2 regions of the Alkalimarinus coralli genome follow, and region 2 is predicted to be linked to the other one. Evidence: predicted binding sites of a transcription regulator. Region 2 holds the regulator's gene; the other holds the start of a gene.
The links. The regulator sigma-54, encoded in region 2, starts transcription at its own class of promoters, with help from an activator protein. The targets are predictions, from matches to a motif close to GTTGGCACGNNNNTNGNNT.
Positions count from the first base shown of each region.

Region 1 (16,237 bases), 390 kb from region 2:
CGGCATTGATTCAGGTGAGTTTGTTAATAAAGACCCGCTGCTTGTCGCTAACTCAACTTGGGCGATGGTGCATGGTATTTCAAGCCTCATGCTTGACCGCCGGTTTGACTGTGTCGAAGGGGGCATTTCGGAGTCGGTGCTGGATGAATCTCTAAGCCTTATTATGATTGGCATCACGGTTCGTTAATGCTCTGGCAGATCTTCGAGCGGTCAGTTTTGTGTGACTGAATCCAAATTTAGGTATTCCCTATCAAGCATATTGAAACTATTAATTAGTTCTATTCTTTGGCATCCGATACTATATTTTCACTGACTTTAAGAGGTGCTCAAGCAGAGTTGCTTAAGTGCTTTTCACTAAACTGTTTAGGAGATGGCGATGAAAAGAGTAACGATATTCGGTAAACCAGCCTGTGGTTTCTGCCAGCGTGCAAAGCAGCTTTGTGAGATCAAGGGATTTGAGTACCGCTTTATTGATATCCTTGAAGAAGGAATCAGTCAGGCTGACTTAGAGAAAACGGTGGGCAAAAAGGTTGAAACAGTGCCACAGATTTTTATTGGCCAGCAGTACATTGGCGGCTTCACCGAGTTTGATAAGCATGTTGCTGAACAGGTCGCCGTATCCCCATAGAATCTTTGCCCTTTGACTTGAATTGCACTTACTTAAGGCATAATGACCTACTACTGTCATTCTCTAGTCTCAAAAGTCATTCCCGCGAAGGCGGGAATCCATTTGGAACGGAGTCTACAACCCTATGGATCCCCGCGTTCGCGAGGATGACAAGCTTAAGTAAGTGCCATTCCCCTCTGGCTCCAATCTAAGGGTGCATTCTACATATATCTACTTACTGAGAACTACTTACAGGTAATTACTTACATACCTAACGAATTTATTAGCCGAGAATATCGACATTGATTAACCAAATGGAGATTTACCATGGCTCGTATTCAAGCATCCAAAGGTTTACTTGACCGAATAAAGCAGAAGGCCGAATCATACGCCCAGAAAAACGGAACCTATGGAACCCGTTCTACGTTTGACCTGGGAAAGGTTATTGTAACGTTGGAAACGGTTCTCAGCCGCCAGCCTTCAATGAGGCTTGCCCCGATTAAAATTGAATCGGGGCGGCGAATGTAGTGTGACGGTTAATGGCACCGGGAGTGTGTTGTTGCCGTGACCTGAAAAGGGTTGGCATCGTCTACTGCGTCTATAGCACTTCATTTCAGGAACCTCCCCAGTTCTACGGTGAAACGCAAAGGTTCATTGAGTAGAGGGATATGACCGCTTTTTTCAAATATGACGATTTCAGACCGGGGTATCTTCTGATGCATGTAAGCCTGCCCCTGCCATGGGTACATTTCTGATTTTCGCCCCATCATCAAGGTGACGGGTATAGCAATGTCCGCTAGGTAGGGGCGCATATCGTAGTCCTGACTGAGGTAAGATTCTAGACAGCGTATGTAGGCAAACCAGTTGTCGGTAGGCATCACCGATCTCATAAATCGCTCTTTTCTGCATATTTTTCGTGCGGCTTTTTTTAATGCTAACTGTGGCACGGCAGCACCGATAAACTTACCCAATTCATTCCACATCGCTTTTCTTAAATAGAGGGGTAATGCCTCGTAAGGCGTGTTGGGGCTGAACTCTTTGATCACTGAAAGAATATCCTTAAACCGGTTTAACCGGGCTTCACTTTGCTGGCCAAATATTCCCCACTGCCAGTGTTCAGAGTTAATAACCAGGGGGGATTGATCTATGTTGAGGTAATGGTGGATTCTGTCAAAGCCGGTTAACCGGTGCAGCTGAAGTGCGGTGAACGCGCCCATTGAAATACCAATCAGGCCAACCTTCGCGAGTCTTAAGTGATCGAGAATATCGTTGATATCCTCGACATTGTTGGTGAGCACACAGGGTTTGTTGTAAGAAGTCAGGTGTGATTGCCCAAATCCTCTAAGGTCGGGAATAATAAAGCGATGCTGAGTGAGAAATGGAGCAAGGAACGGCAGCCAGTGACCTGAGTGCATCCCAAACCCGTGCAGCACCAGGCAAGGTTTGCCTGTGCCAACTATTCGAACAAAGAGTGTCTTACCGTCTCGCATGGTAAAGTACGGCATAAGCCCTCACAAACTATATGAGTCTCGATAATTTACTCTATTTAGTATAGGCTGATTTCACTTTTCAGTGGTTAGATACGTCTTGGTTTATGTTTAAAAAACTGCCCTCACTACCGTTATTAAGAACCTTTGAAGCTGCGGCGAGAAACCTGAGCTTTAAAAATGCCGCAGATGAACTCTGCGTAACCCCCTCTGCTGTAAGCCACCAGATCAAACAGCTTGAAGCGTACCTCTCTGTAAAGCTGTTTTTGCGGCATAATCGCGCTATTGATCTGACGCCTGAGGGAAAGCTCTATTTTGCTGAAATAAACAGTGCGCTGTGGAGCATTGAGCGAGCAACCAACAAGTTATGTCACGCGGGTCAGGAAAACTCGGTCAACCTGAATACCTTTCCATTTATTGCAACTGAACTATTGGTGCCTCAACTCAAAAGGTTTAAGCAGCAACATCCCAATATTGAGCTTAAGATTGGCTCTACCTCTCAAAGCCTGGATTTTCAAAACTCTAATATTGATGTGGCTGTAAGAATTGGTAAAGGCGACTGGCCGGGAACGGTAAGTGAAGCGTTAGTGCCGGTCAATCTTACACCACTTTGTTCGCCTGAGCTTTTAGAACAGCATGATGTTCGCTCGTTTGAAGACTTACTTCGTCAACCTCTAATACATAATGCCTATTTGAAAAGCCTATGGGCGATTTTGGCAAAGCAGAATGGGTTTACCTATGAGGTCAACGCACAGGACTTATGGCTGGATAGCATCCAATCTATGATTCAGGCTGCTGAACAGGGGTTGGGTTTTACACTCATGGATGTGCGCTGCATTCCAACCCGAATCAAGAATAAGACGCTGGTTGCCCCGTTTGATGTGAGCCTTTCATCTGACGAGAAAGTTTATCTGGTATACCGGGAAAATTCCGGGGAAGCGAAAGGAACAGAACCAACGGCTGGAGTGAAAGCTGTGAATGACTGGATAAAAAGTATTTTTGCTGATCTGTGATGAGTGATGAGTAGTGAGTGTGTTTTGTTAGACCCAGTTGGAAAGGGGAGTGGTTTATTTATCGGATGATTTAGTGTCACTTGAAGCTGAATTTTTATCGTTTGTCTGGAGGCTATTTTTGTCGATATCCTTGTTTTGATTGAGTGATTTGAGATATTGCTGAAAAGGGGTGGCAGACAATGAATAAACAGAGCATCTGTATTTTAGCGACCGACCAATTTCCAATTTCATCGACACTGTATTTGCCAGCACAACCCAACAACACCTTTGTTATGGTCTGTTCTGCTACCGGTGTTAAGCGCAGCTACTATGACCTTTATGCTATACATCTATGCGAGCGTGGTTTTACCGTCTTGACTTATGACTATCGTGGTATTGGAGGCAGCAAGGTAGGCGATAACTGGAAGGGGAAAACACCTTCCATGTCTGATTGGGGCAGAAAGGACTTAGAGGGCGTTATACAGTGGGTAAACGAGTATTATCCTGAAAAATTCTTTACCGCTGTAGTGCATAGTGTCGGCGGTCAACTAATAGGGTTAGCCGCCAGCAATAACAGTATTAAGGCCGTATTGGCGGTTGCGTCGCAAAGTGGCTATATTGGTCACTGGAGCGGGGTAGAGAAACTAAAATTCTACGGTGTGATGTATTTTGCTATTCCTGTTGCGACGTACTTATTTGGGCGAATGCCCGGGGTTCTTCTCGGCTCTGAAGATCTGCCTAAAGGCGTTGCCTTGCAGTGGGCGTATTGGTGCCGAAGCAGGCATTACATTGTGGATCGAAAAGGAGCTCCGGTAAGAGACGGGTTTGAAAAGTATGACCATAAAATACGGTTTTACTGTATCGCAGATGATTTGATGTACGGGCCTCTCAAGTCAGTAGAGGCATTGGCCGGTTATTACAAAAGCGCAAAAACAGAGGTCGTAGTAAGGCAGGCAGAGGACTATGGTGTGGACAATATCGGCCACTTTGGTTTTTTTCAGTCCTATATGCCAGCGATAGCATGGGATGAAACGGCAACTTGGCTAAAGGAGAGAGAGGCAGAGTCGTGTAATGCCTAGCTTGCGTGTTGAGCGCCAGATACTCGTTTTAATTATTGCTAATTTTTACGTTAGCAGCTAAAACTGTATTATCTGCTTTCGGTTTTCGGAGAGAAGAGAGAGGAGAGCGCTTTAAAGCATCCAATGTGTTGCAATGGAGAGCAAAACAATTAGTCTTATAACCAAACTCACACTTGAATCATGGAAGGTCTCTATCTCAATGAATGATGAAGATATCGGTATCATTCAATCTAGCTGGAACAAGTTGGTTGGAAAAGAGGAAGCGGCTATTGCCCACTTTTATGATCTTTTGTTCAAAAAGCGTCCAGATTATCGCCCGCTATTCAGGGGAAAAGAAGAACTCCAGAGAGTAAAATTCATTGCAATGTTAAATGTCGTTATCAATGGCTTGGAGTACCTGGAAGCACTTGAAGGGCAGCTACTCATATTAGGGAGAAAGCACAGGCACTTGAATATTAGCCAAGAGGACTATGACATTGTCGCCTCTACGTTGATAGAGGCGCTTGATGATATCTCCGATCGACCTTTTTCGGAAGCCGAAAAGGCCGCGTGGATGAAAGGTTTGATGCTTGTGTCATCTATTATGATTAGAGAGAGTAGCCCTTCTGATAGCTAGTACAATTTAAGCTTTATAGCTGAAGTTTGACCGCTAACCCGCCTAGTGAAGAGCGGGAAAGCTCAATACTGCCGCGGTAGCTGCTGATGATATCTTTGACTGGCGCAAGGCCGATACCCTGACCTGAAAGAAATGCATCAGGTCGCGCCCCTTGTTACAAACAGGTTGAAGTGAAGTGGTTTACTTGGTCTTTGCGATATGGTTAAGCATAAAAAAGGGCCACTCAATGAGCAGCCCTTTCTAAACGTGCATCGTAACTATATATCAAAACTATATATCAAAACTAGTGCTGAGTTTCTTTTCAGTCAACGTGTTCTGCAACTTGACGTACTTAGGCAGACCGTTGTGTTGATAAGGAGGGTAGTCTTCACCACGAATAAGTGGTTCCAGGTAACGGCGGCACTCTTCTGTGATCCCAAACCCGTCATCGGTAATGTAGTGAATAGGCATTTTCTTCTCTTGGTTTGCTACTTGGCTAAGAGGTGCTTCGCCTATTGTCCACTTATAGTGTTCGCCGGGCTCACGAACGATGATCGGCATTACCGCGTTGCGGCCTTCAATTGCAAACTCTACCGCTGCTTTGCCCATTGCATAGGCCTGGTCTACATCGGTTGCTGAGGATATGTGACGTGCTGCGCGCTGAAGGTAGTCAGCAACGGCCCAGTGGTATTTGTAGCCTAACGCTTGTTTAACCATATTAGCCAGCGCTGGTGCAACGCCGCCTAGCTGGGTGTGTCCAAAGGCGTCTTTCTGGCCTGCATCAGCAACGAAACGACCATCTTCATATTGTGCGCCTTCTGAAGCAACGACCACACAGTAACCATACTTTTTAACACTGTCTTCGACGCGAGCGAGAAACTTCTCGCGGTCAAATGCAACTTCAGGAAACAGAATGATATGTGGTGCTTCGGTAGAATTTTTACCTGCCAAACCACCGGCTGCTGCAATCCAGCCTGCGTGACGCCCCATCACTTCGAGGATAAACACCTTGGTTGATGACTCGCACATGGATGCGATGTCCATGGCGGCTTCCTGCGTTGAAATAGCAACATATTTCGCCACAGAGCCGAAGCCTGGGCAGTTGTCAGTAAAAGGAAGGTCGTTATCAACTGTTTTTGGCACACCGATACAGGTAATCGGGTAACCCATTTTTTCACTTAGTTGAGACACTTTATACGCTGTATCCTGAGAGTCTCCGCCACCGTTATAAAAGAAATAACCAATGTTGTGAGCCTGGAATACTGCGATAAGGCGCTCATACTCGCGCTTGTTTTCTTCGAAGTTTTTCAGCTTGTAGCGGCACGAACCGAAGGCGCCACTGGGGGTGTGGCGAAGTGCGGCAATGTCTTCTTTGGTTTCGAGGCTGGTATCAATCAGCTCTTCCCTAAGCGCGCCAATAATTCCATTTCGCCCAGCGTAAACAGTACCTATTTTATCGCTGTTAGCTCTTGCTGTTTCTATCACTCCGCATGCAGATGCGTTGATAACAGCAGTTACACCGCCAGATTGTGCATAAAAAGCGTTTTTAATCGACATTACCTTGTGCCTCAAGAAGTATTAATTTCTGGCGCGCATGATACGTGAATTTAATTAATTTTTCATGACTCGATTTGACAAATTTGGTGAAATCAGAGGTTTTATATGTCACTTTTTATGAGGACTAAACCATCTTAGGGGGGATCAGCATTCAAGGTAGTAGAAAAGGTGTGGGCTGACTGCCACACACCTTGGGGTGGAAGGTATACCGTTAACTAAAAGGTGAATCCAAGCTCAGCCGCCGCCCCGTACTCGGTGCTGCTGACCAAACCTGAGAGTTCGATATGGACGCCGAAGGGCGAAAACCCCAAACCTGCGGTAAACTGGCTGTCTTCCTCAACCCCTTCGCTATCGTTGCTGCTGCCGAAGTTATGCCTCGCACCGACTCTGAACTGTGCAATGTCTAACAGGTCAAACTCGCCGCCAACAGAGATGAACTGATTATCATCTTCAAAGCCAAATGCTTTGTTCTCCGTTAAATCCAGGTCGGCGGTCAGTGTGAATATGTCTCGAGTGTATGCCACACCCACGGTGGCTTGCGGGTCTACATCCATGCTAATACCGGATTTTGTTTTAAGATCTGTAGGTATTACGTTTCGAATTGAAAGCCCTGTAATCCACTGGCCGCTGTCACCAAACTGGTATGCGACCCCTAGATCCATATTGAATGTGCTGTCGTCTGTTTCGTGCTCGTCTGAATCAAAGTCGTCATCATCGAACGATGCAACGTTGGCGGTATATTCGTAAGTAACGAGAGAGACGTATTTTGGCGAAACCCCCAGGGTAAGAGTATTGCCATTATGATCCAGTGCTGTCGCAAAACTAACACCGAATTCACTAATACCGCCAACGATAGCGGTGGCTTCTGATGTCAACGTGGTTTCGTCTATTTCTGCTGGAGGTGCACCTGCTGCTACGGCATCGAGATAGGCGATATCACTATCACTGATATCACCTCTTACGGTGCCTTTTACCGTGCCATCAAGAAATACACTAACGGCAAGTGCTTTGTTGGGAATCACCAGTGCGGCACCGACTCCTACGTCTACTCTTGCGGTGTCGTTATCGAGCTTTGAGAACTGACTGCTCAACCTTGCGGCAGATGCCTGAACGGCTGCCTGGTCGTTACGATTTACTGCTGAGTTAAATGTGTCAATTTCGTTCTGAATGTCATCAATTTGGTCAACAACGTCTTCATCATCGGCGAACTTTGCATTCGCTGAGGGGAGTATAAGGCCAAACCCATCGTGTTTCTCTTCGTGTTTGATGGCCAGTAATGCGGGGTTGTGAAAGCTGGCACTGGCAGGGCTAGATGAGGCCACACCGGTTCCACCCATCGCAAATGATCGTGCGTCTTGAAATGGGTTTGGTGCAGCAACAGCAGTCTGACTGCCAGCAACAATAACGCCAATAGAAAGAGCCAGGAGTTTTTGCTTCATGATGATTAGATCCTTCAGGTTTATTCACAATAAGATATGTGGATTAACAGCGACAACGTACTGGCCGTTGCAGGCTGAGTACTGATGACATTAGTTTCAGTCTAGGAGAATATTGCGTATTTTGAAGCAGCAAAATGTGTTTGTTTGTAGCGAATCTTAGATGATTGATAAGCTCACTGAGCGGCAATAAAGTTCCCTTGTTCTGAGGATGGGGTTTGCCGTATAAAAATTAATAAACTGATTAAAGGAATCGCTAAGCGGGCCGATAAGTGCTGTGAAAGAGACAATAAACAAAAGGATCGTATATGAAAAAAATGATTAAAATTCTTGCGTTAGGGACTATAACTTTGATTGTTTCGGGATGTGCTCATCATCATAGCCACCGTTCGTCAGCCTGCGGGTGCTGCAATCAACAAATGCAGATTCCTGTTGCTGTTCAGCCTATTAGACTTGTTCCCCAGCCGTACTAACTCCTTTATGTATTGACCAATAATATTGCCCCGATATTAAAGGGGCGATGTTGTTAAAGCTAACAAGAAATCTCTTAATTGCCGCTTTTGTATCGAATATCTTTGGCAATATATACCGGATAATAAGTAATTTTGCTGGCATTAATCGTTTGTTAATTAGGTTTGGCATGTATTTTTCATGATGAAAGAAATATTACTGTGTCTATCAGGAGTTTGGCATGACAAGAAAAATTATAGTAGTAACGATATCTATTCTTTTAAGCGGGTGCTCCCATTATTGGTGGGGCGGGTACCACGACTATGATGATTGCAATACTTGCGGTGCTAACGCTGTGCCCCAACTCGCCGTTCAGCCATCTATGACGGCTCAAACTCCAGCGCCGAAACAGGAAAGCTTGCAGCCAATAGTGATAAGAGTTACTGGATATGGTGCGTTGGATACAACACGGAAAGCAGCCTCTGAAAGAAAGTTGTTAATGGCAATGCGAGCATCTAAATTGGATGCCTATAGGGCATTGGCTGAAAGGGTTTATGGTACACAAGTATTTGGCTCATCAAAGGTTCAGGACATTGTTATGGAAAATGACCAATTAAGAACAATTGTTGACTCAAATATTAGAGGGGCAAAAGTAATTTCGGTGAATCGCCTGAAGGGGGGAGGGTATGAAACCATTGTAGAAATGGTGATATCACCCGGTTTGCGCAGATGTCTTGCAAATGGACCATCGTATAATAATGTTTGTTCTATGTTGGTGGGTTCAGCAGATCATAGCATGACTGAGAAACGGCCTGTTACAGACTCTGCCGATCATGGTGGTGGTTTGTTTTATCTACACTAAACAGCGGGCTGCGAGCTGAGGTTGGAGGGGCAGAGTGATGAAACTAGAGGGCATGTTAGTATTTTTTCTGGCCTTGGTTCTAGGTGCCGGCACAGCAAGTGCCGAGTGGGTAACCGTTACAGCCGATGCGGAGATACTTAACAATGATGTTGAGACAGCAAAGCTCAGCGCCTATAAAAATGCGCTCCGCGAAGCGTCATTACTTGTAGGGGCTACGGTCAACAGTAATACGGCAGTAACTAATGGAGTTTTGCAAAGTGATTCGGTCGGTGTTAGTTCCGCAGCAAGAATAAAACGGGCTAATATTATTGAAGAAAAAGTAACTGAGAAAAAGGTGGTTGTTACTGTTTCTGCTGATGTTGTTTCGGAGAGCGTCTGTCCGAGTGGAGCTGCTAACGGTTATAAAAAAGAGGTTGCTGTCTTGGGGTTTTCTGTTCAATATCCGCGGCAGGCTATTTTAGGTGCTTTGAATGATATTGACCGCAAGCTCCCAAGTTATTTGAAAGAGCGGTTGCATGAGCGTGACAACCTGGTGGTTCACGAGTCTAGCCAATACCAGTTGTATGATGAACCGATCAATGCGCCAACGACCGAAACCAGCCAGCGCACGTTAACTAAAGTTGTGCAATATGCCCAGCAGATGGGGGTTCAGTTTATTGTCTCTGGCATTGTAAGAGATTTGTCGGTTGCTGATGAGACTGCGTTTGGAAATTCAGTATGGAGTGCGACGAAGCGTTTTTGGCGGATGGCCGATCGAAATAGGCGGTTTGTCGTGGACGTTTTTATTCACGATGGTTTTAGCGGTTCAATTGTATTTCAGAAAAGCTACAGGCTAACGGATGTATGGAATGCAGACCCCAATGAGTCAACTGGATTTGCATCGGCTTCATTTTTTAAGACGCCTTATGGCAAGGGGGTTGCGGAGTTGCTTGAGGGGGCTGCCCAGGAAGTGAACGGCGCGATGCGTTGCCAGCCATTCATGGCTAGAATTACCCGGACTGACGGTAAAACAGTGCACTTTGCTTCAGGGGCCGCCGCAGGAATACGGCCGGGCGATCAATTGGCGGTTTATAGAACCTATCGCTTTTATGATGCTGATTTGCTGGCGGGTACTGAGTTGACGAATGCCAAAGCCGCTTTAACGGTGTCTCAGGTGCACCCATCATTTTCAACGGGAACGATCTCTGTTGATAGTGGAAGGCTGAATATTCAGCCGGATGATTTGTTGATTGCCTGGTAGGCGACTTGCCTGAATGAAAATCTTGGTTTCGTTGGGCTCCGTGCAGCGCGATGAGAGGGGGCAACGCGATGAGAACGGCATTAAATACTGGGTATCTGGTAGCCGTGATGAAAGGAGGTACGACTGGAATCAAGGGATGTAGCTGACCGTGCTGCGGAGCTCAGAAGTGACAAATAAACCCTGATTCCGCTTCGAGGCTGTGAAAGTATCCATAGGCTCCCCGCTGTATAATATCGTCGCCTAACGACTTCGAAGATATAAGAAAATGGGAAGACAATACAAGAAAACACACTCCCGCGATCAAGGGGATTTGTTTCCGAGCCATATGGATGACTACGTGCATGAGAGGCATCCCATCAGAGCCCTTGATGCCTATGTTGAATGTTTAGACTTAGGAAAGCTCGGCTATCAACATACCTTAGAAAACAAGGTTAATAGCGGGCAGCCTGCCTACCCTCCCGGTGCGTTACTCAAGCTTTACCTCTACGGATATCTAAACCGCATTAAGTCGAGTCGTCGGTTGGAACAAGAGTGCCACCGTAATATAGAGGTGATGTGGTTAGTTCAAGGGCTTAAGCCAAGCTATAAGACGATCGCTAATTTTCGCAGCCAAAACCGGCGTGCGATTCGGGAGACTCATAAAGAGTTTATTTTATTCTGCAAGAAACTTTCGTTGTTTGGAGGCCAGTGCATTGCTATTGACGGCAGTTTCTTTAAAGGAAGCGCGAGCCGCAAGAGCTTTACGACCACCACAGGTCTCAAGAAGAAGCTCAAAAAGCTAGAGGCGCATATCGAGCAATGGCAGAACGAGCTAGATCAGCAAGATGCGCAGGAAAAGGAAGAAGAAAACAAGCCCAGTGATATTGAACTGGAAAAAGTGCTTCAGCAACTCGAAGACTGGAAAAAAGAAAAACAAGATAAAGAGAGCGAATTAAAAAGGTTAGAAAAATCTAAAAAAACACAAGAGAGCAGTACAGACAAAGATGCCCGTTTACTGAACAAAGGAACTCAAAAGGTATCCGGCTACAGCGTACAGATAGCAGTAGATAACAAGCATCACTTGATCGTTTGCGAAGAAGTCACAACGGAGCCAAACGACCTTAAACAATTGCACCCAATGTCGCTAAAAGCAAAGAAAATACTGAATTCAGATGAGTTAGAAGTGCTTGCTGATGCGGGCTATTACAGCGGGGCGCATATTGCTAAGTGTGTAAAAGATAAGATAACACCTTATGTTCCCAAGCCTAAAACGGGGGGTAAAGGGAAAAAGGGAAGGTACACAAAAGACCAGTTCATATATGATGCGAGGAAAAATCATTATGTGTGCCCTGCAGGAGAGTCATTAAACCAACGAGGGTCGCCCCGCACACAGAACGGACAAGTATTTCATCGCTTCAGTGCATCAGAAACAGTCTGTAAAAGCTGCCCCCAAAAAGCAAGCTGTCTTGGGGAGAAAATACCTTGCCGAGTCGTGTGGCGAAGTGAGAATGCAGACCTGCTCACAGCTCATCAAGAACGAATGAAGGTAAGCAAAGGAAAAATGCGCGAGCGAAGTACACTCGTTGAGCACCCATTTGGCACGATGAAATCTAGAGCAGGTTGGAGCCACTTCCTGCTAAGAGGCCAAGAGAAGGTAGCGGCTGAGTTTAGTTTAATGGCGTTATGTTATAATCTCACACGTGCACTTAATGTGTTGGGGTTCGACAGGCTCCTTGAGGAGATAAAAAATAAAGCTCTGTTTCGCCTTAATAGAAGGAGCCCAGAGCTATATTTAAAGGCCTATAAGTATTACCTGTTTCTACAGACAATAATTATAAAGGCCGTTGTAATGACGCCAGATTCGCTTCGAGTTCGTTTTGAAGTCAAAGAATCTCTTGCTTGTTAATACTTTCACAGCCTCTTCGCTGCATCAAGGCTACGTTTACAGGGCTGTAATTGTGGCCTTTATGGGAAGGGTTGGATGAATTAGTTTAGCGCTTCTATCAGCGACTTAATGTATGGCTTATACCATCTGCTCAGCAATACGCTGAACTTTTTTTACCATTGAACGCAACCCGTTACCGCGGGTAGGGCTAACATGTCGAATAAGATCCATTTTCTCAAATAGTCCTTCTATATCAACGGCAAGTAGTTCGGCGGGTGTTTTGGCATTCATGGCGGCTAAAACAACGGCAGCCAAGCCTCTGACTATCAGCGCATCGCTTTCGATCAGAAGGTATAACTTGCCGCTTTTCTCATCGAGATAATGAATGAGCCAAACCTGGCTTTGGCAGCCATGAACATAGTTCTCTTCGATTTTTTCACTTTCAGGAAACTCAGGAAGCTTTTTGCCCAGATCAATAATATAGGCATACCGTTCTTCCCAATCATCTAAAAACTCAAACGTATCGAGTATTTCATCAGTATTGATTGGGCCACCAAAATCATTCTGAGTAAATTGAGCGTGTGTGTTCGTGGTCATCTAATCGTCCAATCTGTTTAATCTGTTCCAGGTTTATCGTACTGCCAGCGGCTTTCCTTGATTCCAGTCGTGCCTCCTTTCATCACGGCTACGGTGCGCTTATCGCTGTTTTTGTAGCCTTGATGCAGCGAAGCGGAATCAGGGTTTTTGTGTTCAATTGTGACCATTTCCTTGATTCCAGTCGTGCCTCCTTTCATCACGGCTACGATGCGCTTATCGCTGTTTTTGTAGCCTTGATGCAGCGAAGCGGAATCAGGGTTTTTGTGTTCAATTGTGACCATTTCCTTGATTCCAGTCGTGCCTCCTTTCATCACGGCTACGATGCGCTTATCGCTGTTTTTGTAGCCTTGATGCAGCGAAGCGGAATCAGGGTTTTTGTGTTCAATTGTGACCATTTCCTTGATTCCAGTCGTGCCTCCTTTCATCACGGCTACGATGCGCTTATCGCTGTTTTTGTAGCCTTGATGCAGCGAAGCGGAATCAGGGATGACGGGCCGCTTTCTAGAGCATGCCTAGTTCGAGCTTTGCCTCATCGGTTAGCATATCATTGCTCCAGGGTGGATCAAAAACCAAATCCACGATGACATGATCAACATTAGGAACCTGCTGAACCTTTGATCTTACGTCTTCGACGATCACTGGCCCCATGCCGCATCCAGCGGAGGTAAGCGTCATGTCAATTTTGATGACATTGCCTTTGTCGGTTTTATTTTCAACCGAACAGTTATAGATCAGACCCAAATCTACCACATTGACTGGGATTTCAGGGTCGAAACACTGTCTTAATGCTTCCCATACCTGGTTTTCGTTGATAGTGCCATCTGCCGGGGTTTCGAAGTTCTCAAACTTGATCTCTTTGCCCAGCGCATCGGCATCCTTCCCTTCAATTCGGGCGAGATTACCGTTCACCGCGACGCTGAACGTACCACCTAACGCTTGTGTGATCGTTACAAAGGTATCTTTAGGGATCATGATCTCGGTGCCAGCCGGCACTAATCTCGCTTCACAATCGCGTTTGGTTAATACAACCTCTCTTTCCATCAGATCGAAACCTCAGACTACGGTAAAGCTTTCGCCACAACCGCATTCGGCTGTGGCGTTAGGGTTATTGAAATGGAGCACGGAGTTTAAGCCCTGAGTAACAAAGTCGATCTCGGTACCATTTAATATAGGCAGGTGCTTTTTGCTGACAAATAGTTTTACGTCGTCTGATGGCGTAAAAATCTGGTCATTGTCTTGCTGTTCAAGCGCTTCTTCTTTACTGACCAGTGATGTCTCATACATGTAGCCTGAGCAACCGCTGGTCTCAAGTCTTAGGCGGATGCCCTGGCAGTCAGGCTTTTTGGCTATCTCTTTGCGGATGTGCTTGATGGCAGATTCTGTCATCGTGATATTCACATCAGGTGTATATTGTTCGGTGCTCATTGTAATTCCTCAACTCAACGTCTGGTGAAGCGCTTTTTACCTATTATGATTAGGCAAAAAGACGTTGGATTTTTTGCAACCCTTCAAAAAACTTTTCAACTTCGGCCTGGGTGTTGTAGAAGGCGAATGACGCTCTTGCTGTTCCCGGTAAGCCATAGAAGTCCATGAGCGGCATGGCGCAATGGTGCCCAGTGCGGATGGCAATGCCTTGCTGGTCTAACAACGTGCCAATATCACTTGGGTGAAGTCCGTCGATCATAAACGACATAACAGGAACCTTGTTAGATGCGTTGCCTATAACACGCATCCCTGGAACGCTGCTGACCATTGAGTTGGCATAGTTCAATAGATTGTTTTCATAAAGCTCTATGGAGTGGCGATCAAATGCGGTGAAATACTCAATCGCTTTGGCCAGACCTATTGCTTCGCTGATGGGCGGGGTGCCTGCCTCAAATTTATAAGGAAGTTCGTTATAGGTTGTTTTCTCGAAAGTCACTCTTTCGATCATCTCACCTCCGCCCTGGTAGGGGGGAAGTGCGTTTAGTTTCTCTTCCTTGCCGTAAAGAACGCCAATTCCCGTAGGGCCGAATAGCTTGTGAGATGAAAACACGTAAAAATCACAGTCCAAGGCTTGAACGTCAACCAGAAAGTGAGGAACCGCCTGCGCGCCATCAATCAGCGTTGTTGCGCCGACCGACTGGGCTTTATCGATAATCTCTTTAACTGGGTTAATCGTGCCCAAAACGTTGGATACATGTGTGACAGCAACCACTTTGGTGCGTTCGTTCAGTAGCTGATCAAACGCGCCTTCTAACAGTTCGCCCGACTCATTGATTTCAATAACTTTGAGTGTCGCGCCAGTGCGTTCCGCCAGCATTTGCCATGGGACGATATTCGCATGGTGTTCCATGCGGCTGACAATAATCTCATCGCCCGCTTTAAGAGATGAAGTCAGCCCATTGGCAACAAGGTTGATGGCTTCGGTGGTTCCGCCAGTCCAGATGATCTCTTTGGTACTTTTTGCGTTGAGAAAACCTCTAACGGTTTCTCGGGCTCCTTCAAAGGCTGCAGTGGCTCTATCGCCCAAAGTGTGCGCACCGCGGTGGACATTCGAATTGTCATGGCAGTAGTAGTCGCTGATCGACTGTATAACCGCATCGGGTTTTTGTGCACTGGCTGCATTGTCGAGATAGATAAGCGGTTTGCCGTTCACATCCTGATTTAATATAGGAAAGGCGTTGCGCGCATTATTGATGTCGAAAATCACTTTGCTGTTGCCACTTGTATCTACTGCCTGCTGATTCATGTCTGTTTAGACCTCTTGGAAGGCGCTTTTTATCAAGTTTTCGAGGCGCGCTTCAACCTTTTCTTTGATGACTTCATTTGGGATTTTCTGCACCAGTTCATTTACAAAACCAAGGGTTAACATGGTCGCTGCATGGTCTGGCGCAATACCGCGTGTAACAAGGTAGTAGAGCTCTTCTTCGTCCAGTTGGCCAATGGTGGTTCCATGTGCACACTTGACATCGTCTGCGTAAATCTCTAACTCGGGTTTGGTATCAATCTCAGCATTGGATGAAAGTAGAAGGTTCTTGTTGCTCATTGCCCCCGAGGTTTTCTGCGCATCACGATGAATCATAATGCGGCCATTAAATACAATATGGGAGCTGTCGCCCGCAATACAACGGTAGTTTTCTTCACTTTGACAGTGAGCTGAAATATGCTCGATTTCGGTGTGATTGTCGTAGTGCTGTTTTTCAAGGGTTACGCAAACACCATCCAGCGAGCACTCGGCACCGGGCTCAATAAGCTTAACTTTAAGATCGTGCCGTCTTAGGTTTCCACCCAGGCCTATGTTGTAACTGTTAAATCGGCTATCTCTGTGCTGAGTCACTTTGGTCAGGCTTACATTGGAGATCTGTTCTTGCTCGGTGTTCAAGCGGATGTAGTTCAGTTCGGCCTGCGCGTTGAGTACCACTTCGGTTACACCGGCCGTCAGGAGCTCAGACTCGGTGTTGCCACTGAACTCTTCAATCAAGGTTGCTT
Region 1 is NZ_CP096016.1:254,713-270,949, forward strand. It holds gene MY523_RS01125 (TetR/AcrR family transcriptional regulator) at 1-187, shown strand, start outside; gene MY523_RS01130 (GrxA family glutaredoxin) at 377-628, shown strand; gene MY523_RS01135 (hypothetical protein) at 935-1,135, shown strand; gene MY523_RS01140 (alpha/beta fold hydrolase) at 1,216-2,112, opposite strand; gene MY523_RS01145 (LysR substrate-binding domain-containing protein) at 2,202-3,107, shown strand; gene MY523_RS01150 (alpha/beta hydrolase family protein) at 3,287-4,165, shown strand; gene MY523_RS01155 (globin domain-containing protein) at 4,299-4,781, shown strand; gene MY523_RS01160 (6-phosphofructokinase) at 5,052-6,317, opposite strand; gene MY523_RS01165 (conjugal transfer protein TraF) at 6,533-7,756, opposite strand; gene MY523_RS01170 (LPP20 family lipoprotein) at 8,445-9,065, shown strand; gene MY523_RS01175 (flagellar assembly protein T N-terminal domain-containing protein) at 9,103-10,305, shown strand; gene MY523_RS21790 (hypothetical protein) at 10,319-10,447, shown strand; gene MY523_RS01180 (IS1182 family transposase) at 10,571-12,190, shown strand; gene MY523_RS01185 (SufE family protein) at 12,308-12,766, opposite strand; gene MY523_RS01190 (hypothetical protein) at 12,784-13,161, opposite strand; gene sufT (putative Fe-S cluster assembly protein SufT) at 13,268-13,807, opposite strand; gene MY523_RS01200 (HesB/IscA family protein) at 13,820-14,191, opposite strand; gene MY523_RS01205 (aminotransferase class V-fold PLP-dependent enzyme) at 14,241-15,458, opposite strand; gene sufD (Fe-S cluster assembly protein SufD) at 15,504-16,237, opposite strand, start outside.
Region 1: a site for sigma-54 is predicted at 8,388-8,406, ahead of MY523_RS01170 (LPP20 family lipoprotein). Genes of this name have one in related genera too.

Region 2 (16,237 bases):
GGTGGGTGGCAGATCCCTGGCCTGCCAGGCAATAGCAGTGGTGCAGGGACTGATTTCAACTCAGTTCTTTCGGTGCTTGAGCAACCTAGTTTGCTGGTTTCAAATATTGATGTGAGGCTATTGAACTCTATAGGAGTTAAGAGCACCTGGAATATCCCTCGCGCAATCATGGCCTATGATGGAACTGCATTTAGCGCCAGCGGCGAGATATTGGATACCAACGCAGAAGTGCCATTTGCTCGTTTCTCTGCAAAAGGTGCTGGCTGGGTTCTTTCGAATGACTTTACTGGGAAGTTATATCTGGATTGGTCGTCCGGCCCTCTTGTTAATGAATATTTGGGGGCTTACCAGTGGCAAGGTATTCACCTCGATAAAATTGATGCGGCCGGCAGGTTATGGCTTGATATCCTCAAAGGCGAGGTTATTTCATTCCAAGGTGAAGTTGATGTTAGCTCGCTGCAGTGGGAGGGGAGTAATGGGGTTGTACCGCCGATAAAAAATATAAAAGCGGATCTGTTTTGGAGCAAGCTGGGTGGAAATAGCGTTTTATCTGTTTATGACCTTTCGATGGAGTGGTTAGACCATCATTGGTCGCCAGCGGATTATTCCGTTTATCTTTCCGATGGACAGATTAACATTAGCGCCCAATCTATCAATGTGTCGATGCTAACTGAGTTGTTGCTGGCTTCAGAAGTTCTGCCGCAAGCAGGGCAGCAAGAGTTGGCTGCTTATCACCCGGCAGGGCATCTGATTAATGCAGAGCTTATGATACCGCTGAGTCAGGATGAGCCGACAGCCGATAGTGAGCCCCAGCCTCTGTTTCAGTTGGCTGCCGAAGCTAAGGAGCTTTCAGCTTTAGCGGTCGGGGGAGCGCCGGCAGTATCAGGAGTAACGGGGTATGTGTCAGTTAATGATCGACAAGGCACGGTTATAGTTGATAGCGACAGTTTTAATATGTCGTTTCCGAACTTATTTTTAGATGGATGGTCATTTGAAAAGAGTCAGGTGATTGTCAATTGGGATATAACCGAACAGAGTGATGTTTATGTTTACTCTCAGGGGATCAACCTATATCTGACTAAAGATAGTCTGGTCTTCGGCGAGTTCTCGTTATTACTGTCTGACACCGAGGAAGATATCTTATCTCTAAAGGTTGGTCTAAATGACCTTGATGCACCAAGGACGTATCAATTGGTGCCCTACCATGCGGTTGGAAAAGGTGTTTATGATTGGCTTAAATCATCCATTAAAGGCGGCGTTGTTGAAAGCGGGCTCTATGTTGGGTATGGCTCTATTGAGGATGATGCTCCAGAGAATAGTTTTACTTCTTCTATGGTTTTTAACACCCAGGATGCACGGCTGCTATTTGACCCCAATTGGCCATGGCTGGAAGGGTTGGACAGCAAAATTTTCTTGCAAAACGGATATTTAAATATTGATGCGCCTAAAGTCAGCTTCAGAGGAACCCCGTTAGCAGGAACGCAGGTCGAAATGCGGCCAGACAGAGGAGGGGAAGGAGATTCCACTCAAGGTTCATGGTTGAATGTTACGACAAGACTAAAGGCTGCTGAAAATGAACTTAGCTATTGGCTTAATGATTCACCTGTTAGCGAATACACACAGGGTGTGTCCAGCCAGCTGCGGCTCACAGGCGAGTTTGATGTGGAGGTCATGTTAGGTATTCCACTACACGACTTCGAATTAGGCGTGAATTATGATCTTGCGATTAGCGCAAAGAACAGTGAAATTACACATCGGCCGTCTAACTTGCTTTTCAGAAATATAAACGGCTTGGTGTCTCTGTCAAACGAAGACGGACTTAACGGCAGCTCGCTCTCGTTGGATGTAATGGGGTTTCCTGCGCTTTTAGACATATCCTCGAATGTCTCGCCCGGTGAAATGGATACCCATCTGTTTCTAACGGGGGATATGAGCGTAGAGGCGCTTGTTGAGGCGTTTGATCTGGAGCAATCACTGCCGGTGTCGGGCCGTTCGTCTTATACCGCCTCCCTAGCGCTATCGAGCGATGATAAAAAGAACCCTTTATTTACGCTAAGCAGTTCGTTGTCAGGAATCGATATAGCGCTGCCATCGCCGTTGAATAAGAATGCCAATGCAACGGCACCTCTTACGGTTCAAATGGAGGTCGCAGATGACCTGCTTGAGCTGGATGCAACCTTAAGCAGAATGGCTAGTTTAAAAGCGGAATTTAAAGATGGGACGTTTAAAAAAGGGCACGCGTTTATTGGTGATGCCCTGCCTGATGCTCTGCCTGATGAGTTAACCGTAGATGGTTTTGTAATAACCGGGGTTTTGAAGCAGCTTGTTGTAGAGCCATGGTTGGACTACCTGCAAGGTGAGGCGGATCAGAACTCTAATGATATTCTCCGAAACGTCAATCTCAAGGTTGATAGCGTTAACTTCTATGAGCAACTTTTTAACTCTGTTGATGTCAATATACAGCGAGAGGGTGATGCCTGGAGTGTCCTGCTAGAAGGGGATGATGTCGAAGGTATCATTAAACTGCCGGAAGCAAAAAAACCGACGATCAAACTCAAAAGCATACAGCTGTCTACTGCTAAAGGAGATGAGGGTGAGAGCAGGCTCTCTCCTTTTGATATTCCTGAAATGATCTTGCACGTCGATGACCTGGTTGTTGATGGTGTAGGCTATGGACAGTGGTCTACAGATTTATTCCATCAAGAAAATGGTTTGGTCGCAAAAAATGTCAGAGGGGCAGTAGCAGGCACTCAGTTCCAAGGTCGCCTTAGCTGGTTGCGAGATCAGTATGATATTGATACTACCATTGTCACGGCAACAGTGAATGGAGCAGATATTGCTGCTTTATCAAAAGCGCTAAGCAAGCAAGAGTCGTTAACCAGTAAACAATTCTCTTCCGAAGTGTCTATTGTATGGACGGGAGGGCCAACAGATTTTAAGCTGGATGACCTGTCCGGGCGAATTGTTGTGATGCTTGAAGATGGGACATTACTGGATACACAGAGCGCAACAGAAGCATTCAAAGTATTTGGTATACTCAATGCTGAAGCGATTAAGCGGAGGCTAAGCTTAGACTTTTCCGACCTGTACCAAAAAGGCCTGGGTTATGACCGGATTGAAGGCGTTGCCCGAATGGATAAAGGTACTTTGACACTGGAACAGCCTTTGGCAATGCAGGGGCCATCCAGTGCTTACAAGTTTACAGGGTCAGCTAACCTGAAAGACGAAACGCTGGATATGGATATGGTGGTTGTACTGCCTTTAACCAAGAATTTGCCTCTGGCGGCGCTCTTCCTGGGGGCTCCTCAAATTGGCGGTGCCGTTTGGGTGATTGATAAACTACTCGGGGAGCCATTGAGTAAGCTGACCAGCGCAACGTATGAAATGACTGGCAGTTGGGATAATCCTGATATTAAGCTAAAAAATGTGTTTGATCGCACAGAAAGCTTTAAGGGAGTTCCCCCTAGTCAAAAGAGGAGGGAGGAGTAACATAATGGGTAGTAATAAAGTGTCTTCGCTCTGTCGTGTTGCCGCAATTCAAATGAATAGTAGCGACAGTAAGCAGCACAATTTGAGCATGGTAGAAAAGCTGGTTACTGACGCTGTTGCGAACCACCACGCGAAATTAGTCCTGCTGCCTGAAAATTTTGCGCTTTTTGATGGTGCGGTTGCGCAGGCGTTTGGGCGAGATGAGGCAACTGCCTTGGGCGAGGTAAGAGCGTTTATTTCATCATTGGCGGCATCGTTAAAGGTATGGATTATTGCAGGTTCGACACCATGTTCTCAAAGGCGTGATGGCTCCGAGGTTGAGAGCAGGGTTCGGTCAGCGTGCTGGGTGTACGATGAAAATGGGCAGGAAATTAGTCGCTATGACAAAATTCACCTGTTTGATGTTGATGTTGGAGATAGTTACGGCTCTTATCGAGAATCTGAGCAGTTTGAGCCAGGCACGGCTTCTGTTGTCGTTAAGAGCCCAGCCGGAATGATTGGTTTATCGATCTGTTATGATCTAAGGTTTCCTGAACTCTATGATCGACTGGCCAAAGAAGGTGCCCAGATTTTGACAGTGCCTGCTGCATTTACCTATAAGACAGGGCAAGCTCATTGGGAAGTGCTATTAAGAGCGCGGGCTATCGAGAACCAGTGTTATGTTATCGCAGCAAACCAGAGTGGGGAGCACTCTAAAGGACGTGAAACCTGGGGGCATTCGATGATCATTGACCCTTGGGGGAACGTTATCGCCTGTGCTGATAAGGGTGAGGGGGTGATTAGTGCTGATATTGATTTGGCGTACGTAGCAGAATTAAGGTCTGCGATGCCGGTCTTCTCCCACAAAAGGGTTCAGTCACTGACCGATTGATCAGGCGATTAGCCTCTTATCTTGGTGTGTTACACTTTAGTGGCTTAAGAGGCTAGTACTCAGACTTTAAGGGGTTGTTTCATTATCCATATCATCAATTGTTCTTAAGTATCTGAACAACTTCTTTGATGCGCCGGTATTTTTCTCATTTTTTAAGTCTTTCTTCGCATTACGAACCAGTTGTCGTAAGTGTTGTATATCGGCGTTAGGGTTGTCATGGATATATTCAGACAGGGTCTCGTTACCACCCTCAATAAGCCGGTCTCTCCACCGCTCTAGCGAGTGAAGTGCTTGGGCAAAAGCTTTGCTGCTAGCATCAAAAAGATCCACTGCATTCTGAATGGCTTCTGCATCTTCAGCGCGCATTAATTTGCCGATGTATTGCATATGCCTTCTGGTAGCTTCTCGTTGAGTAATTCGTTGAGACTCATCTATCGCCTTTCTAAGCGTTTCGCTCATGGGGACTTTTTCAAGTTGATTGGGCTTGAGTTCGGTTAGACGTTTCCCTAGAGCCTGAAGCTTATGCATGTCTCGTTTGATGGAGGTTTTACTTACAATATTTTCTTCATCAAACTCTTCAGGTAGATCAAAATCGGTCATCTGGCTATTTCCTGCGGATGCGCTTAAAGGGGGTTATCAAGCGTAGACAATCGTAGCTAACCCTAAAAATGACAAAAATCCTACGACATCTGTGATGGTGGTGAGAATTACGCCTCCAGCCAGTGCCGGATCAATATTTCGAGCACGTAATAAAACGGGAAGCATTGTTCCTGCTACCGCAGCAACAATTAAGTTAATCAGCAGCGCGACGGCAATAATAACACCAATCGTAAGGTCGTTAAACCAAGCAATAGCGGCCCCTGCGACAATTAATGCCCAGAGGCAGCCATTTAAAATGCCTACAATAAATTCCCTGTTGAGCAGCCAGCCGAGGTTATTTCGACTAATTTGCCCTACAGCCATACTTCTGATAACCAGAGTAAGCGCCTGACTTCCTGCTATCCCTCCCATACTGGCAACGATTGGCATCAGTACCGCGAGTGCAACCACTTTCTCTATGGTGGCCTCAAAAAGGCCAATAACTGCTGAGGCTATAAACGCTGTAATCAGGTTTATACCAAGCCATACAGCGCGTCTTTTGGCTGTTTTAATGATGGGTGTGAAGGTGTCATCATCTTCATCAAGGCCGGCCATGCTCATTAGAGAGTGGTCTGCATCATCTCGAATAACATCGACAACGTCATCAATTGTTATTCGGCCTAATAGTCTTCCGTCAGAACTAAGTACAGGGGCGGACACCAGATCTCTTCGTTCGAACAGGTTTGCGACTTCGGTTTCAGGGGTGCTTACAGCAATCGTAACAGCTTCTGTATCCATCACTTCCCGAACTGTGGAGGAAGGACTCGAAACCAGCATTTTGTTAATCGAGAGGACGCCGATAAACTCGTCTTTCCGATTGACGACTAATAACTTATCTGTCATTTCTGGCAGTGAACGGTGGCGCCTTAAATAGCGCAGAACCACATCAATGCTGATGTCGGGTCTGATCGTTATGGCATCGGTGTTCATCAAACCACCGGCCGTATCTTCAGCGTAGGAAAGAACTTCCTCTATACGTTGCCGATCCTGCAGATCCATTGCATCCAGTACTTCCTGTATGACTTTTTCAGGAAGTTGTTGCAGGACGTCGGCGAGATCATCTGTCTCGAAGTCTTCGGTTATACTAATCAGTTCCTGAGGATTCAATTTACTCAGAAAATCAGTACGCACCTCATCACTTAGGTATTGTAGAATTTCCCCTTCAAGCTCTTTATCAACGAGCTGCCACAGAACTGAGCGCTCTTTTGGCGGTGTGGATTCGAGAAGGTGTGCAATATCACTTGGACTCAGGCCCCGATTTAATATACGAGCAACTTGGTCAAGCGAACCACTTTCAAGTGCTTCGTTTAAGCTACGAATTTTTTTATGACGCTTCGCTTGCTCTAATGTCTTAACCATTAATAAGCCTGGGGTCTAAGGTGATGATATTTGAGACGTGCCGGATTATACCTAAAAAGGCTACTTGATCAGTATAACGTAAGGTCTAAATTGTAAAAAGGAGAATGCTTAAAGTAATAACAAAAACAACCGTTTAAAATAAGGAGATAGAATATTCGGATAAAAAAGTAGTGGTAGAGAAGGGTTACTCTCCTTCGCCAAAGCGGTCAGCAATAAGTGCTTTAAGCGCTTCAATCGCATCATTCTCATCAGAACCTTCGACAATCAGGTCAACCTCTGTCCCACAGCTGGCAGCCAGCATCATGACAGACATAATGCTTTTACCATCAACCTCTTTGCCGTTCCGAGCTATTTTAATACTGCTGGAGAAGCGAGTGGCAGTACTTACCAGTTTCGCTGCGGCCCTGGCATGCAGGCCTAGTTTATTAATAATCGGGACAGTTTCTTTAATCATAACGACTTCGTATTTCGTGTTTTGTTTTCGTATTTAATAAGTTTGTCTTTGTTGTCTTTGTTGTCTTTGTTGTTTATGCAATTAAAGACTACTTGGTTGTCAACTGACGCAGCCCTGTAAGTTTTTAGTGATCACTATCGGGTTGGGCTGGCAGCTCTTTGTGCCGAACTTGAACATTCGGCTGCAGTGACTTAAAGATCTCTCCTAGCCGCTCAGAGATGTAGACCGAGCGGTGCTGCCCGCCAGTACAGCCGATCCCAATGGTCAGATAGCTTCTGTTTGAATTGGCAAACTGTGGAAGCCACTTATTGAGGTAACTGACTATGTCTCCCAGCATTTCACCGGTTTCAGGCTGCTGCTCTAAAAAATCTTGCACAGGCTTATCTTTTCCAGTGAATGCTCTTAGGCTTTGATCCCAGTATGGGTTCGGTAAACACCGCACATCAAATACAAAGTCCGCATCAATCGGAACGCCATGTTTAAAACCAAAGGACTGAAAAAGCAGTGCCATATCCTGGCCTGATTTTCCGGCAACCCGGTCTTTTATTAAGTCCCTGAGTTGGTACATGGTCATGTCGCTGGTATCAACGATCAGGTCAGCAGCAGACGATATGGGTGAGAGTAATGCCTTTTCTGCATCGATTGCTTCTTTTAGGGATATTGAATCGTTCGTCAGAGGGTGCTTTCGCCTCGTGGCGCTAAATCGTTTTAACAGTGTTTGATCGAGAGCATCAAGATAGATGACATCCATATCAAAATTGCGATGCTTAAATTGATTGGTTATATCTGAAAACTGGTCGATGCCTGTTGAAAGGTTTCTCGCATCAATACTGACGGCGATTTTTTCCAGGCGTGTTTCTTCTGTGATGAGAGCCTCATCGGCGAGTGGTAATAGGAGGCCGATTGGCAGGTTGTCGATGCAATAATAGCCCAGATCTTCGAGAACATGGAGTGCGGTGCTTTTTCCTGACCCTGAGCGACCGCTTACTATAACAAGTTTCATTATCCTACCTGGTTGATTGAGTTAATGATGTTCGTTTAGAACCAAAGTGCTCAGCTAGTATATTGAACGGCAAAATGATCAATCAGTTATGATTGAATGATTGTGTTGTATAGTGACTCACTGTCCTCGCAACCTCTAAGCTTTCGGCACAGTTCGGTATTATTGAATTTCTCTGCCAGCTGGCTGAGTAACTCCAAGTGTTCACTGGTTGCTTCTTGTGGGACGATAAGTACAAACAGCAGGTCAACAGGCTCATTATCGATCGAATCAAAGGGCACTTTCTGATTAAGCGTTAGCAAGGCTCCGATTACTTTGTGGCAGTTTTCCAGCCTGCAGTGAGGAATTGCGATTCCTTGACCAATGCCAGTACTGCCTAATCGTTCTCTACCGATCAGGCTGTTAAAGATCGTGTTTTCATTAATATCTGGATATTGTTGCGCTATTCGCTGCGCAATTTCTTCCAGAACTTTCTTTTTGCTGCTCCCGGGCAGGCTGCAAAGAGCCAGCTCGGGAGACAGTATAGATTGAATTGAAACTGACGTATCGGTCATTATTAATGCTTATTCTATTCTATGGCAAGTAACTTATCGTGCGGATGCACCGTGAAGTCTGTCGACATTCTTCTCTTTATGCTTAAGAATTTGACGGTCGAGCTTGTCTACCAGCATATCTATTGCTGCGTACATGTCTTCCTGCTCTGCTGTAGCATGAATATCGGCGCCACTGATATGAAGGGTCGCTTCTGCAATTTGACGAAGTTTTTGAACTGATAATGTAACCTGAACGTTGCTGATATGGTCAAAGTGTCGTTCAAGCTTTTCGAGCTTGCTGCTAACATAGTCTTTCAAAGAGTCTGTCAGATCAACGTGGTGTCCCGTAATATTCAATTGCATATTTCGCTCCTAGTATCGTTTTTGTGTTCCCTGAAATCTTCTACATATTGAGGCGCGTTTGAATGTGCGACTAGCAATGAGTCTACTAGTGAAACATCCGAATAGCGTTAACTCAATTCCTGGCAGTGATCAGCAAGGGAACAGAACTTCATTGCCTTTGTTTTTCACTTTACTTTCTTGATGACGCTTTGCCTGGGCTTGTGTTAAGCCCCGCCAAGCCTATCTTTTGATGCCAACAATCTTAGCATATTAGCTAATCCATTTATTGACTCAAAACCGTTTAATTCTGAATACCCCTCATAACTAAAATTATACTAAACGTTTTCGTTCATTTGATGGGGGTATTGACATCGCTTCGCGATATTTTGCGATGGTTCGTCTTGCTACTTTGATACCTTGTTCGTCGAGTATCGTTGCTATTTTGCTATCGCTTAGCGGTTTTTTGGCAGATTCAGCCGCTACCAGTTTTTTAATGATGGCGCGAATTGCGGTTGATGAACACTCGCCTCCAGATGCTGTGCTTACATGGCTGGAGAAGAAATATTTAAGTTCAAATATGCCTCTGGGAGTATGCATGAATTTTTGGGTGGTGACCCTTGATATGGTTGACTCATGCATATCTACGGCCTCCGCTATATCATGCAGAATAAGAGGCTTCATTGCCTCTTCACCATGATCAAGAAAACCTTGTTGATGTTCCACGATCTTACTGGAAACCTTCAGCAGTGTCTCATTACGACTTTGTAAGCTTTTAATAAACCACTTGGCCTCTTGTAACTGATCCTTCATATAAGTGTTGTCAGCACTACTGTCAGCTCGTTTAACGAGTGATGCGTAGCTTGAATTAACCCTTATCTTAGGGGCAATTTCCGGGTTGAGCTCCACTTTCCAACGCTCATTAACCTTTTTGACAACCACATCTGGAACAACATACTCGGGTGTATTACCGCTGATCTGCTCGCCTGGTCGAGGGTTAAGTGATTGAATGAGTTTGATAACCTGTTTAAGGTCGGTCTCTTTTATGCGGCTGCGTCTTATCAGTTGGGCGTAGTCCCGGTTGCCTAAAAGATTGAGGTAATGGTTGATGACCAGTTTTGCCTGAGGTAACCATGGTGTGCTATCTGGAAGCTGATTGAGTTGGATTAGCAGGCACTCTTGCAGGTCTCGACTGGCTACCCCTGGCGGATCAAAATGTTGAATTCGTTTTAGAACCGCTTGTACTTCGTCTAGCTCAACTTCGTGCTCGCTCGCTTCTTCCTGATTGGTTTCAGCAAAACCGGATAAGATCTCCTCAACGGTGCTGGATAAATAGCCATCGGTATTAACTGAGTCAATGATAGACATGGCGATCAGTTTATCAATGTCTGACATGGGGGTCAGGTTGAGTTGCCAAAGCAGATGATCCTGAAGGGATTCGCCCACGCTGTTACGTGACTCAAAGTCGCTATCTTCTTCTGGGGCAGGACCAGACGGTGCGTTGTTGGGGTAAATGTCATCCCATGCGGTATCTACTGGCAAGTCATTTGGAATGCTGTCAGACCAGTCTTCTGCGTTCATAATTTCATCAGAGCCTTCTGAGCTGGCTTCTGCCATGGACTCTTTAGCTTGCGATGCAGAATCATCGGCTGTGTTTTGCTCTTGGGAGGAGGTCTCTGTATCCGGGTTCTCGGATCGATTACGATCATCGTCAGATATTTCCAGCATTGGATTGGACTCAAGGGCCTCTTGGATTTCCTGCTGCAAATCAAGAGTAGAAAGCTGCAGTAAGCGTATTGCCTGCTGCAGTTGAGGGGTCATTGTCAGCTGCTGACCTAGTTTGAGCTGAAGTGATGCTTTCATGACCATTGATTACCTACCGCCTTATGCAAAACCATCAATGAACAAGGTCTCCTCATTGTTTAGTTATTTTATTGTCTCTACCAGGTTTAGTGTAAACCACTTCCGAGTCAGTTGTTTTATTATTTCCGGTTAATCATATTTTAGTTAGGAGATTGAAAAAATAGTAGTCATGGCAAGCGCTATTATTAATATTTGAGCACTGTAACGCTTGGGGAGACTATTAAAGCCTAAATTGTTCTCCTAGATATACATCTTTAACTTGTTGGTTTGACAGAACATCTTCCGCAGTGCCCGACGCTATAATGTGTCCGTCGCTCACGATATACGCTTTCTCACAAATATCAAGGGTTTCCCGAACATTATGGTCTGTTATTAGTACGCCTATCCCTTTCTCTTTCAAATGGGTGACGATCTGCTTGATGTCGCTTACAGAAATTGGGTCAACCCCGGCAAATGGCTCGTCAAGTAGTATAAAATCCGGCTCAGTGGCTAATGCGCGAGCGATTTCTACACGGCGGCGTTCGCCACCTGACAGGCTCATACCTAAGCTATCTTTTATATGTGTAATGTGAAACTCTTGAAGAAGGGTTTCCATCTTCTCTTTGCGTTCGGCTTTAGAAAGATCTTTCCGTGTCTCAAGTATTGCCATTAAATTATCTTTAACGCTTAGCTTTCTAAAAACAGACGCTTCCTGAGGGAGGTAACCAATCCCTTTTCTTGCTCGGCCATGCATGGGTAAATGGGTCAAATTCTCCCCATCGATTGATATTTTCCCTTTGTCGGCTTCGACCAAACCGACGATCATGTAAAAACATGTGGTTTTCCCTGCACCGTTGGGGCCGAGTAAGCCAACAATTTCACCGCTTTGTATTGAGAGTGAGACGTCTTTGACGACTGATCGTTTTTTATAGCTTTTTGCCAGGTTGTCGGCGCTTAACGTTTTCATTATTTTTCTTCGTCGGAATCTTTTTCAACTGGGTGGACAATAATTTCAACGCGCTGAGACTTCTCTTCTCCACCCTGAGCAGTGACTACGCGACTAACCGTGTTGTACTCGATTTTTTTGCCTCGAAACGTGTTCTTTCCCTGCTCAAGTTTTGCGTCGTCTATTAAAGTCAGCTTTTCATTATTACGGGTATAGATAATGGTGTTGCCGTAAGCATGGGTGGGTAGCTCTTCTCCCTCTTGCTGGTCGGAGAATTCAGCTGGAGACCCAAAGGCTTCAAGCTTTATCAAACCGCTTTTATCACTATAAATAATTACCTTGTCGGACTTCAGGATTGACTTTCCCTGGGTGATAACAACGTCTCCACTGTAAATTGAACGGCCCTTTTTTTCGTCCAGCTCAGCTCGGTCAGATTGAATTTTTATAGGTTGGTTGCTGTTTGCTGTGAATGCACTTGCCTGAGTCGAGATCAGAGTTGAAAGTGCCACTATTAAAGCAATCAGCTGTTTTTTAAAAGGTTTGCTATGATGGTAGGGCTTACTGTTATTGGGCATAGTTGCCTCGTACGTTGGAGGTAATTTCAATCTTTTTATCGTCGACCCAGGCGTTCATGCCTTCGCCTTCAAGGATGCTAACATTATCGCTAATGGTAACGGGTTGTTTTGTGGTAATAAAGCGTGATTTATTGAGCACAGTCAGGGATTCTGTTTTTAGTGTCCAGGGGGCTTTCAACTGCTCGTCTCTGATCATCGTTACATTATTGATGAGTTCCAGATTCTCCTCGGTCATTTTATATCTTCCATTGTCCGCTGTGAGTCTCAATGTTGTATTATCTTCCCGGTAAACCAGTAAATTGGGACTCTTTAGTAGTGCGATATTTTGGTCGGGGTAATGCTTGGCTTCACTGCTCTTCATTATGGACGAAACGTAGCCGTCAGCATCATATACCGTGTATTTTCCATTAACGATAAAAAAGTCAGGCTCTTCCTGTTCTGCATTGCTTGCTACAGGCACAATTTTATTGTCGCTGTTCTGCCAGACTATTAAGATCATGGCGAGAATTGAGATGATTAGCAGGGAGTGCTTTTTGATTTTTTCGCTTTTCACGTTATCCCCGACCTCACTATTGTGTAAATACTGTTTCCATACGAGCCAATAATGCTGGCAGGCTTAAATAACACCGGCTTTGAGTAAATCGTGCATATTGAGTGCGCCAACAACTTTCTGCGACTTGTCTACCACGATAAGCCCGTTTATTTTGCTGTCTTCCATAATCGCAAGCGCTTCTGCTGCAAGAATATCTGCTGAAATAGTCCGGCAGTTTGCCGTCATAACTTCATCTATACGGGTTTTATGGATATCGATTGCTTTGTCGATTGTTCTTCGAAGGTCGCCATCAGTAAACAGGCCGCAGAGCTTGCCGTTGTCATCGGTAATGGCTGTCATTCCGAGTCCTTTTTCCGAAATCTCAAGTAGGGCGTCGCTAAGTAATACGTTGTGGTTGACGGATGGAATTCTACTGCCCGTGTGCATAATGTCAGATACTTTCAGAAGCAGTCGTCTGCCCAAGCTTCCGCCAGGGTGTGAGAACGCGAAGTCTTCTGCACTAAAGCCTCGCGCCTCAAGCAGTGCAATTGCAAGTGCATCGCCCATTACCAGGGTGGCTGTAGTACTGGATGTTGGGGCAAGGCCAAGGGGGCATGCCTCTAATTCGACGCTTACATCAAGGTTTGCATCCGCTTCAAGAGCAAGCGCTGAGGTGTTTGACCCGGTCATGCTGATAAGCGGGGCTTCCATTCTTTTTATCAGGGGCAGTATGGTGACCACCTCTGATGTGTTGCCAGAATTCGAAATGGCTATGACCACATCGTTTGCTGTTATCATGCCCAGGTCGCCATGGCTGGCTTCGCCAGGGTGAACAAAAAAGGAGGGGGTGCCCGTGCTCGCGAGAGTCGCGGCTATTTTTTTTCCAATATGACCTGACTTGCCCATGCCGGTTACAACGACGCGCCCCTTGCAATCAAGAAGGATTTGGCAGGCTTTGGCGAACGAGTTGTCGATGCGTCCAATTAGTAGTGATATTGCGTCTCTTTCAATTTCGACGGCGCGTTTTGCTGAGCTGATAAATTTAGCAGAGTCTACCATTCTGTTATCCGATAGATGTATGAATATGATGTATTAGTCAAAGTGTAACGCACTTTTAGTGTAAACGTTTAGTGCTGACTTTTTGTTAATAATATTTAATGGTTGATCTTGGTGCCTGCTTGTTGCTAGGCACCGAGTGATCGATATAGCAGTATTAGGTAAGCGACATAAATGGCTAGCATTCCACTGCCAAAGGAGCGTCCCAGTCGTCCTTTTTTCTGCATAATGTAAGCAGCCGCAGCGAGTAGTAACGTAAGGGCTAACATAATGCTGTAATCACGCAATAGTACTTCGCTATCTAGCATAACGGGGTTTAACAGTGCTGGTATGGGGAGTACGGCGAGCAAGTTAAAGAGGTTGGAACCAATAATATTACCCAATGCAATATCGTGGTGCCCCTTTAATGCGCTGGCGACTGATGCCGCTAACTCTGGCAGGCTTGTTCCGATGGCGACAATGGTTAAACCGATAATCAGCTCACTGACTCCCAGCTCCCTGGCCACTCCGCTTGCCCCCCATACCAGTAGTTTCGAACTGGCTAACAGTAAGCCAAGACTAATGACGAGCTGAAGTATTGCTTTGGCGGTGCTGGTGGAAGGGATTTCATTAATCTCTTCAAGAATTTCAGGAGCATCCAGGTTGTTTCTCGTTAAGAAGTACATCGATATGGCAAGAATAACAATCATGATGATGCCATCCCATATGCCTAAATGATTATCAAGAAACAGCAAGGTAACAAGCAGTGTCGCAGTGACCAGCACGGGAAACTCTCGCTTAAGCACTAGCGGTTTGAGCGGGATGGGGGAGACTAACGCAGTAATACCTAATACAAGTGCGATGTTGGCTATGTTTGAGCCAATGGCGTTGCCGACTGCGAGGTTGCTAGCGTCCGACAGTGCCGCAGTACCGGAAACGATCATTTCTGGAGCAGATGTGCCAAAGGCCACTATTGTGAGGCCTATTAGCATGGGGGACATTCCAAGGTTGCGCGCCGTTGCTACGGAGCCATTAACAAAGCGGTCTGCACTCCATACCAGTACGACTAACCCTGCAATGATGCCGGCAAAAAATAGAATCATGAATTTCACTCTAACTAGGTGTATGAATAGCTCATGCAAAGACTGAATCTTCAGTTGTGGCGTGAATTGTGCTGAACTTGGTGCGCCCTTGCAATGGCAAATTTTAAAAAAATCCTGATGGGCGTAAGATCCTTTGCTTTAATAGATTGAAATATTTGATTAAATCATACGTTAGTTGATGTAGACTTCATCTCGCGCACAAATCTCTCTTATAGGGAAGGCCTTATGGAGGGGAGTAGCGCAATCTATATCAGTTAACTATCGCATGTCGCAGGCCAGGATTAATTGTTGTGAGCAACTTGATCGAAATTAGGGGAATGTCCTTTTCTAGAGGCGAACGGCTTATATTTAATGATATAGATGTTGATATCCCCAAGGGGAAAGTGACATCTATTATGGGGCCGAGTGGTACGGGTAAAACAACGTTGCTGCGTCTCATCGGAGCCCAGCTGAAACCACAAAAAGGAACGATTACCGTAGACGGTCAAAATCTTCTTAAGCTAAAAAGAAAGGATCTCTACCTCGCCCGTGAAAAAATAGGCATGTTGTTTCAAAGTGGTGCGCTATTCTCAGATTTAACGGTTTTCGAAAATGTCGCTTTTCCGCTAAGGGTGCACACTAAGTTGCCTGAAGATATGATTAGGGACATTGTGCTGATGAAATTGCAAGCGGTCGGGCTGAGGGGGGCTAGAGACTTGATGCCAGCCGAGCTTTCGGGTGGCATGACTCGTCGCATAGCGTTAGCTCGAACCATCGCTCTTGATCCGTCCTTAGTGATGTATGATGAGCCGTTTGCAGGTCAGGACCCCATCGCAATGGGGGTTCTGGTGCAGTTAATAAGGCTTTTAAATGATGCGCTAGGGATGACGAGTGTGCTCGTTTCGCATGACGTGGCTGAAGCGCTTAGCATTAGTGATCATGTTTGCATTATTTCCGATGGCAAAGTGATCGGGCAGGGGGCACCCGGCCACTTGAAAGAGCACGGTTCCCCATTAGTGAAGCAGTTTTTACAAGGACTGCCTGACGGGCCGGTACCATTTCACTATCCCGCATCCGACTATCGTTCAGATTTATTGCCAGGGAGTGAACGTGCTCAATTATTTACGTAGGCTTGGTAGGCAGGCTATCCATACGGTTTCTGTTCTGGGACGCTCAGGTGTATTTCTGATGCAGTCGCTTGTGGGGGTTCCAAATTTCAGCAGTGGCTTTCCTTTGCTGATCAAGCAACTCTACTCTGTGGGTGTTTTATCGCTGGTCATTATTGTTGTATCAGGGCTCTTTATTGGCATGGTGCTTGGGCTGCAAGGGTATAACATATTGGTTGATTATGGCTCCGAACAGGCTATAGGGCAGATGGTCGCCTTAACGTTGGTTAGGGAGCTAGGGCCTGTCGTTACGGGGCTCTTGTTTGCGGGGCGCGCAGGGTCGGCGCTGACAGCTGAGATAGGGCTTATGAAGGCCACCGAGCAGTTAACCAGTATGGAAATGATGGGGGTTGATCCGTTACGAAGGGTGATCGC
Region 2 is NZ_CP096016.1:641,249-657,485, forward strand. It holds gene MY523_RS02830 (YhdP family protein) at 1-3,489, shown strand, start outside; gene MY523_RS02835 (carbon-nitrogen hydrolase family protein) at 3,494-4,360, shown strand; gene yjgA (ribosome biogenesis factor YjgA) at 4,427-4,960, opposite strand; gene mgtE (magnesium transporter) at 4,997-6,358, opposite strand; gene MY523_RS02850 (HPr family phosphocarrier protein) at 6,543-6,812, opposite strand; gene rapZ (RNase adapter RapZ) at 6,937-7,815, opposite strand; gene ptsN (PTS IIA-like nitrogen regulatory protein PtsN) at 7,902-8,366, opposite strand; gene hpf (ribosome hibernation promoting factor) at 8,400-8,708, opposite strand; gene MY523_RS02870 (RNA polymerase factor sigma-54) at 9,018-10,547, opposite strand; gene lptB (LPS export ABC transporter ATP-binding protein) at 10,768-11,493, opposite strand; gene lptA (lipopolysaccharide transport periplasmic protein LptA) at 11,493-12,047, opposite strand; gene lptC (LPS export ABC transporter periplasmic protein LptC) at 12,037-12,600, opposite strand; gene MY523_RS02890 (KpsF/GutQ family sugar-phosphate isomerase) at 12,664-13,638, opposite strand; gene MY523_RS02895 (calcium/sodium antiporter) at 13,764-14,717, opposite strand; gene MY523_RS02900 (ATP-binding cassette domain-containing protein) at 15,035-15,826, shown strand; gene mlaE (lipid asymmetry maintenance ABC transporter permease subunit MlaE) at 15,807-16,237, shown strand, end outside.